Regions from separate parts of the Brevibacterium sp. NPDC049920 genome, predicted to be linked through region 2. Evidence: riboswitches for the same ligand, from Rfam matches in the RefSeq annotation. Region 2 holds a riboswitch; the other holds the start of a gene.
The links. A riboswitch is a leader RNA that binds a small molecule or an ion and turns the genes downstream of it on or off. The one in region 2 is predicted to bind thiamine pyrophosphate.
Positions count from the first base shown of each region.

Region 1 (4,027 bases), on a different contig from region 2:
GAAGTCCTCATCGATGCCGTACACGCGGCTCACCCCGTGGGTGTTCTGCGCGACGAGCGCGGTGACGACGGAGGTGCCGTAGGCGCCGCGCGCGGTGAAGGTCTTGAGGTCGGCCTGGATGCCGGCGCCGCCGGAGGGGTCCGTGCCGGCGATGGTGAGTGCGACGGGCGGGCGCATCAGGCCTCCTGCCCGGAATCGGCGGGCCGGCCGGGAACGGCGGAACGGGCGGGGGTGCCCGCCCCGGGGTCTCCCGCGGCCCGTCCCTGTGCGAACGCGACGCGGATCTCCTGGGCCGCAACGCGCGGATCCGGTGCGGCGCAGATCGCGGAGACGACGCACACGCCGATCACCCCGGTGTCGGTGAGCTCGCGGGTGCGCTCGGCGGTGATCCCGCCGATCGCCACGCAGGGCAGACCGGCCTCGGCGACGAGAGTGCGCAGGCGTGCGGGTCCGATCCCGGCCGGGGCGTCGGCCTTCGTGCTCGTGTCGTATACCGGGCCGACGCCGAGGAGGTCGACGGCCCCGCATTCCCGGGCCGCGGCGAACTGCTCGGGCGTCGCGGCCGAAAGCCCGATGAGCGCATCGGTCCCGAGGGCCGCGCGCACCTCGGCGGGCGGCTCGTCGGACTGGCCGACGTGGACGTGGACCTCGTGGCCGGCGGCACGCAGCACGCGGGCGACGGCGACCCGGTCGTTGACGAACACCGGGATCGGGCGGGTGATCGACTCGGCCTCGCGCACCTCGGCGATCGCGGCGAGGACCTCGAGGGTGAGCTCGTGGAACTCCGCGTCGCTCGCGTGCTTGTCGCGGATCTGGATGATGCCTGCTCCCCCGGCGACGGCCTCGGCGACGGTCGCCGCGACGGTCCGGCCGGCGTCCGTGCACTGCCGGGTGTCGGTGACGAGGTAGAGGGACGGGTCCGTGCCGACGGGCAGGTGCGGGGCCGGCGCGCTCATGCGGGGACCTCGACTGCGGCGGCGGTGATCTCGACGGCGGCGAGCTCGGAGTCGGTGACGGAGTAGAGCGCGTCGAGGAAGGCGACGGCGAAGCTGCCCGGTGCCTGCGCGACCTGCCCGGCCTTGAGCCCGGCGGCGGCGAAGTGGGCGTGCGCGGCGACGACCGCCTCGAGCCCGGTGGGGCCGGTGATCGGCAGGCCGGCGGCCTTCGCGGCGGCGAGGTAGGCGGCGGTGACGGCGCCGATCGAGCAGCCGGTGCCGATGACGAGCGGCATGAGCCCGTGCCCCCCGTGGACGCGGACCACTGTCGCGGTGCCTGCATCGTCGCCCGGTGCGGCGCCGGGTTCGGCGAGGACGATCGCGTCGACCTCGCCGGAGATCGCGACGACGCCTCCGGTGGTGGCCGACAGCGCCGAGGCGGCGGTGATGACGTCGTCGACGGCGTCGGTGGCGTCGACCCCGCGGCCACCCAGGCCCATCCCCGCGAGTGCGGCGACCTCGGAGGCATTGCCGCGCACGGCGGTGGGGTGCTGGGCGGCGGCGGCGCGGATGCGACTCGTGCGGTACTCGACGCCGCCCACGCTCACCGGGTCGAGGACCCAGGGGGTGCCGGCGGCGTTCGCGACCTCGATCGAGGCGTCGGCGGCGAGGAACTGGTGGGAGGAGGCGGTGCCGAAGTTGATGTTGATGCCCGACGCGATCGAGGCGAACTGGCCGGAGTCGGCCTCGTGGTCGAGCATCGCCGGAGAGGCGCCGATCGCCAGCAGCACGTTCGCCGTGAACTGCTGCACGACGGTATTGGTGATGCACTGGATGAGCGGCGTGGTGGTGCGCACGCGCGCCCGTGCGGCGACGATGTCGAGGGCATTCGAATGAGGCGTCTGCATGACGATCCCTTCGCTAGAGTTATCCAGATCAGGTTCGATGGGTGTGATCTCAGCCGATTCCCCACGGTCCGGCTCGGGCCGGTCCGCAGGTGCTCAGCACCCCATGTCACTGACGCTCACCCTAGCAAGTTCTGGCACCTCTCGCTGGCCGGGCGGCCGGGCCGGTTAGGATCGCATCCAGGCGCACCCGTCTCACTGGTTAAGCACAACCAGAATCGGGCCAGCCGCCCGAACCGAGAAAGAGGAACCGATGAGCGACGTCCTGTTCAGCAATGCCGAGCCCCTCGAGGGGTCCTTCACCGCGATGATGGAGCTCGAGGAGATCGACACGAACATCTACCGCGCCGGATACGTCTTCGAGGAGCCCTACGCGCTCTACGGCGGCCAGGTCGCCGCGCAGTCGCTGCTCGCCGCTGCACTCACCGTCGAGGACGGCCGCCCGCCGCACTCCCTCCACGGCTACTTCCTGCGGCCCGGCAACGCCGCCCAGCCCACGGTGTTCCAAGTGTTCCGAGACCGCGACGGCCGCTCCTACTCCGCCCGCCGCGTCATCGCGCTCCAGGGCGGCAAGGTCATCTTCAACATGTCGGCCTCGTTCACCAGCGGCACCGACAGCCCCGACCTCCAGAGCACGACCGCCGCCCAGGGCACGGAGATCCGGATGGGCGAGCCCACTCCGATCCCCCGCATGTTCTCCTTCGAGGGCCGCAGCACCGACCAGGCCTTCGAGGTCACCGACTACCCGGTGCGGTTCTGGGGCCGGTGCACCGAGGACCTCGGCGACTCCCCGCTCATGCACTACTGCGCTCTGGCCTACCTGTCGGACATCTCGAGCGGGCTCGGCGCCTTCAACACCGACGAGTACAAGTCGGGCTCGAGCCTCGACCACTCCCTGTGGTTCCACCGACCGGTGAACATGAACGAGTGGGTGCTCACCGACTTCGCGCCGCGCTCCGCCGCCCGCGGCCGCGGCCTCTACACCGGCGACATGACCACCGCTGACGGCACCCTCGTCGCCTCGGTCGCGCAGGAGGCGCTGTTCCGCAGGGTCCGGTGAGCACTCTCCGATGAGCACAGCCCGGTGAGCGCCGTCCTGCCTGCGGCACGGCCGACCCCACCGCACCCCTGGGCGCACGAAAGCGGCCCCTGCACGCGCGTGCAGGGGCCGCTTCCATTCATGTTCCGGTGGACCTCGGCCCACGGCGCGCGTCAGCGCACGGTGTAGTTCGGAGCCTCTACCGTCATCTGGATGTCGTGCGGGTGGCTCTCCTTGAGACCGGCGGAGGTCAGGCGGACGAACCGGCCGTTCGAGCGGAGATCGTCGATGGTCCGCGCGCCGACGTAGAACATCGTCTGCCGCAGGCCGCCGGTGAGCTGGTAGGCGACGTTCTTGAGTTCGCCGCGGTAGGCGACCCGACCCTCGACGCCCTCGGGGATGAGGTCGGTGTCGGTGGCGACGTCGGCCTGGAAGTAGCGGTCCTTCGAGTACGACTTGCCCTTGCGCGGGGCCATCGCACCGAGCGATCCCATGCCGCGGTAGGCCTTGTACTGCTTGCCGTTGACGAGTACGAGCTCGCCGGGGCTCTCGTTGCAGCCGGCGAGCAGGGAGCCGAGCATGACGGATTCGGCGCCGGCGACGAGCGCCTTGCCGATGTCGCCGGAGTACTGGAGGCCGCCGTCGCCGATCACCGGGACGTTCGCCTCGGCTGCGGCCTGGTAGGCGAGGTGGATCGCGGTCACCTGGGGCACGCCGACGCCGGCGACCACGCGGGTGGTGCAGATCGAGCCGGGGCCCACCCCGACCTTGATCGCGTCCGCGCCGGCGTCGATGAGCGCCTGGGCGCCCTCGCGGGTGGCGACGTTGCCGCCGATCACCTGGACCGCGGAGAACGCCGGGTCGGACTTGAGGGTGCGGATCATCTCGGTCACGCCGCGCGCGTGGCCGTTGGCGGTGTCGACGACGAGCACGTCGACGCCGGCCTCGGCCAGCAGGCCTGCCCGGTCGAGCGCATCGCCGTAGAAGCCGACGGCCGCGCCCACGCGCAGGCGGCCCTCGTCGTCCTTGGTGGCGAGCGGGTATTCCTCGCTCTTGACGAAGTCCTTGACGGTGATGAGGCCGCGGATGACGTTGTTCTCGTCGACGAGCGGGAGCTTCTCGACCTTGTGCTCGGCGAGGATCTCGAG
Region 1 covers NZ_JBFAMF010000009.1:35,044-39,070, forward strand. Annotated here, with positions in the region: gene thiD (bifunctional hydroxymethylpyrimidine kinase/phosphomethylpyrimidine kinase) at 1-177, opposite strand, end outside; gene thiE (thiamine phosphate synthase) at 177-956, opposite strand; gene thiM (hydroxyethylthiazole kinase) at 953-1,843, opposite strand; TPP riboswitch at 1,831-1,957, opposite strand; gene AB0I45_RS10460 (acyl-CoA thioesterase domain-containing protein) at 2,094-2,900, shown strand; gene guaB (IMP dehydrogenase) at 3,053-4,027, opposite strand, start outside.
Region 1: it holds a riboswitch for thiamine pyrophosphate, as region 2 does, so the genes downstream of both, thiM (hydroxyethylthiazole kinase) here and AB0I45_RS00825 (ECF transporter S component) in region 2, are expected to answer to the same signal.

Region 2 (4,027 bases):
TCGAGGAACCGGTCCTGCTCGGCGTCGGACACGATGCCGTCGGCCAGGGTGCGGAACTTCTCGACGTAGTTCGCCCGGGCGAACGGACGCGCACCGTGCGGGTGGGCGTCGGCGACGGCGATCTGGTCCTCGATCACGGAGCCGTCCTCCATCTCGACGACCACACGACCACCGAAGGCGATCTCGTCCGGGTCGGTCGAGTGGTAGCGGCGGGTCCACTCGGGATCCTCGGTGGTGACGATCTTGCGCCACAGCTCGACGGTCTCCGGGCGGCCGGCGCGCTCGGGGGCGTAGGACTTCTCGTGGTGCCAGCCCTGGTCCTCCATCGCGACGGCGAAGATGTACATGATCGAGTGGTCGAGGGTCTCGCGCGAGGCCTTCGGGTCCATCTTCTGCGGGTCGTTCGCCCCGGTGCCGATGACGTTGTGGGTGTGGTGCGAGGTGTGGATGGTGATCTTGCGGATCTTCGACTTGTCCTCGATCTGCGCTCCCATCCGGCGGGCGAGGTCGATGAGCGCCTGCGCCTGGTACTCCGCGGAGTGCTCCTTGGTGTAGGTGTCGAGGATCGCGCGCTTGGCCTCGCCCTGGCCCGGCAGCGGCACGGTGTAGCGGGCCTCGGGACCGGACAGGATCCAGGCGATGAAGCCGTCCTCGCCCTCGTAGATCGGGCTCGGGGCGCCTTCGCCGCGCATCGCCCGGTCGACGGCCTCGACGGCCATCTTGCCGGCGAACGCCGGGGCGTGGGCCTTCCAGGTCGAGATCTCGCCCTTGCGGGACTGGCGGGTGGCGGTGGTGACGTGGAGCGCCTGCTGGATGGCCTGGAAGGTCACCTCGGTGGGCAGGTGGAGGAGCGCGCCGATGCCGGCCGCGGCGGACGGGCCGAGGTGCGCGACGTGGTCGATCTTGTGCTCGTGGAGGCAGATGCCCTTGGCGAGGTCGACCTGGATCTCGTAGCCGGTGGCGATGCCGTTGATGAGGTCCTTGCCGCCGATGCCCGCGTGCTGGGCGACGGCGAGGATCGGCGGGATGTTGTCGCCGGGGTGCGAGTACTCCTTGGCGAGGAAGGTGTCGTGGAAGTCGAGCTCGCGCACGGCCACGCCGTTGGCCCATGCGGCCCACTCCGGTGAAACGCGCTCGCTCAGCTGCAGGCCGAAGACCGGGGCACCGGGCTTCGTGGGGTGGGTCTGCGCCTGCTCGCGCGCGTGGGTGGGGGCACCGCGCCGAACCGAGGCGGCCGCGACGGAGGCGTTGTCGATGATGCGGTTGATGACCATGTCGGTGACGTCTGCGTCGACCGCGACCGGGTCGGAGGCGACCTCGGCGATCTTCCAGGCCAGCTGCTCTTCGCGCGGCAGGTCCTCGGAGCTCTTGTAGGTCCGGACTTCGTGATTGATCATGGAGATTCTCCTCGTGTCGACGTCGACCGCGGACAGGGCGGGCGCGGGTGTTCGGCGAGCGGCCGTCCCTTCCACTCTATGCCCTGGGTGCAGGCGGGTGTGCTCCGGGCAACAATGTATCTCGATATCAAGATACTTGGTGCGCGGGCGACTCGGCAACCCCGCCGGGGCCCAGGGGAACCGCCTTCCTTCCCCGCGGCGGTCGCGTGTGACAGCATGAAACCATGACGCGCACCGCACTCGACTACGACGACAACTGGCTCGAACCGGACGAGCTCGCGAGCATCCGCCGCCGCATGCCGATCACCTATGTCAACGCGGTGCCGGTGCAGCTCGGCGACCACGGTCAGGTGACGAAGGTGGGCCTGCTGCTGCGCACGCTCGAGGACGACGGCTCGCTCGGCCGGGAGATCGTCGGCGGCCGGGTGCGCTACCACGAGCCGCTCCGCTCGGCGCTCGTTCGCCATGTGGAGAAGGACCTCGGCCCGCTCGCGCTGCCGCAGATCCCCCCGGCGCTGACCCCGTTCCACGTCGCGGAGTACTTCCCCACGCAGATGGGGCCCTCGCCCTATCAGGACCCGCGCCAGCACGCGGTCGCCCTGTGCTACATCCTGCCGGTGCAGGGCGAGTGCTCCCCGCGCCGCGATGCGCTCAGCCTCGACTGGCTGACCCCGGCCGAGGCGATCCGCGAGGACGTCGTCGCAGAGATGTGCCACGGCCAGGAGCACATCGTGCGCGCCGCCCTGGCCCACCTCGGAATCCTTCCCTGAGGTTCTGAGGTTCTGAGAAGCCTGGGGTTCCGAGGCGCCTGGACCTGAAGGCTTGAAGGTTTGAACGCCTGAAGGTCTGGTGGTCTGGAGGCCTGAGCACTGAGGTCCCGGCGCCCTCGCGCGCAGCCCGCCCCTCGAACTGCGCGGTATCCGAGACCGAGCGCGCAATTGCGCGTCACGTTCCGGATACCGCGCAGTTCGTCCATGCGTCATCCCATACATAGGTCCTCCCGTCCATGGGCCTTCTCGTCCACGGGTCCCCCCGTCCACGAGTCCCCCACGGACTGCACGGACCCCACCTCTGCGCTATGCTCGTCCTCACGACAGGGGAGCGCCACCAGGGCGCTGAGAGTGCGAGCATCGCAGACCCTCGAACCTGACGCGGTTCATACCGCCGGAGGAAGTCGAGTCTCTTCATCCCCTCCTGCCATTCACAGGAGGATCCACCATGGCACCGTCATCGTCATTCCCCGAACCCGCGGACCGGGTTCCCGCAGACACTGCTCCCGCGGACTCCGTCTCCTCCGACCGAGTTCCCGCGGACACGGCTCCGTCCCCGGCCTCGGCCTCGGGCGCAGACGCGCATCCGCCCACCCCGGAACCGGACCCCGCGCCGCCGAGCCGTCTGCGCTGGCGGGTCGTCGACATCGTCGTCGCCTCGGTGCTCGGCGTCGCGGTGGGCGTCGTGTTCTGGGTGTGGTCGACGGCCTGGTCGACGCTCTCGCTGCCGTTCCTCGCCTTCCCGCCCGCCGCGGGCCTGCTCACCGGCGTGTGGGTGCTCGCCGGGCCGCTCGGCGCGATGATCATCCGCCGGCCCGGCGCCGCGCTCTACTGCGAGATCCTCGCCGCCGCCGTGTCCGCCGTGCTCGGCACCCAGTGGGGCATGCAGGTCCTCATCTCCGGCGCGCTCCAGGGCCTCGGCGCCGAGCTCGTCGTCCTCCTCCTGCTCTACCGCCGCTTCGGACCGGTCGTCACCCTGCTCTCCGGACTCGGGGCCGGACTGTTCCTGGGCCTCGGCGAGAACCTCATGTACAACACCGAATGGCAGCCGGCCTGGCAGCTCGTCTACCTCGCCGCGGCCGGCGTCTCCGGGCTCGTGCTCGCCGGGGGCGGCACCCTGCTGGCGGTCCGGGCGCTGCGCCGCACCGGGGTGCTCGCCCCGCTCGCCTCCGGCCGCACCGCCGCCGAGGTGTGAGCCGGCCGATGCGCACCACCGGCCGTCCGGCCCCGGCAGTGAGCTCCGCTCGGGGGCCTGCGGTCATCACCGCCCGCGGCTACGGCTGGCGGCACGCCGGCCGGAAGGCGCCTGCCCTCACCGACATCGACCTCGCCGTGCCCGCCGGTCAGCGGGTGCTCCTCGTCGGCGCATCGGGCTCGGGGAAGTCGACGCTCCTCCACGCGCTCACCGGAGTGCTGCCGGCCGACTCCGGGCACCGCACCGGGGAGCTGCTCGTCGACGGCCGTCGCCCCGATCCGGCTCGCGGCCGCTCCGGGCTCGTCCTCCAGGACCCCGAATCCCAGGTGATCCTCGCCCGGGCCGGGGACGACGCAGCCTTCGGGATGGAGAACCTCGGGGTCGACCCCGAGGACATCTGGCCGCGCGTCGACGCCGCGCTGCACACCGTCGGCCTCGGTCCGGGCGGGGCCGCCGCTGCCGAGGCGCGGGCCCGGCTCACCCGCACCCTGTCCGGCGGGCAGAAGCAGCGCCTTGCGCTCGCCGGGGTGCTCGCGATGGAACCGGGGCTCATCGCACTCGACGAGCCGACGGCGAACATCGACCCCGCCTCGGCTCCGGTGCTGCGCGATGCCGCGCTCCGCGCGCAGGCGGTCACCGGGGCCACGCTCCTCGTCGTCGACCAT
Region 2 covers NZ_JBFAMF010000001.1:166,773-170,799, forward strand. Annotated here, with positions in the region: gene AB0I45_RS00815 (MmgE/PrpD family protein) at 1-1,397, opposite strand, end outside; gene AB0I45_RS00820 (DUF4916 domain-containing protein) at 1,622-2,167, shown strand; TPP riboswitch at 2,483-2,587, shown strand; gene AB0I45_RS00825 (ECF transporter S component) at 2,616-3,362, shown strand; gene AB0I45_RS00830 (ABC transporter ATP-binding protein) at 3,371-4,027, shown strand, end outside.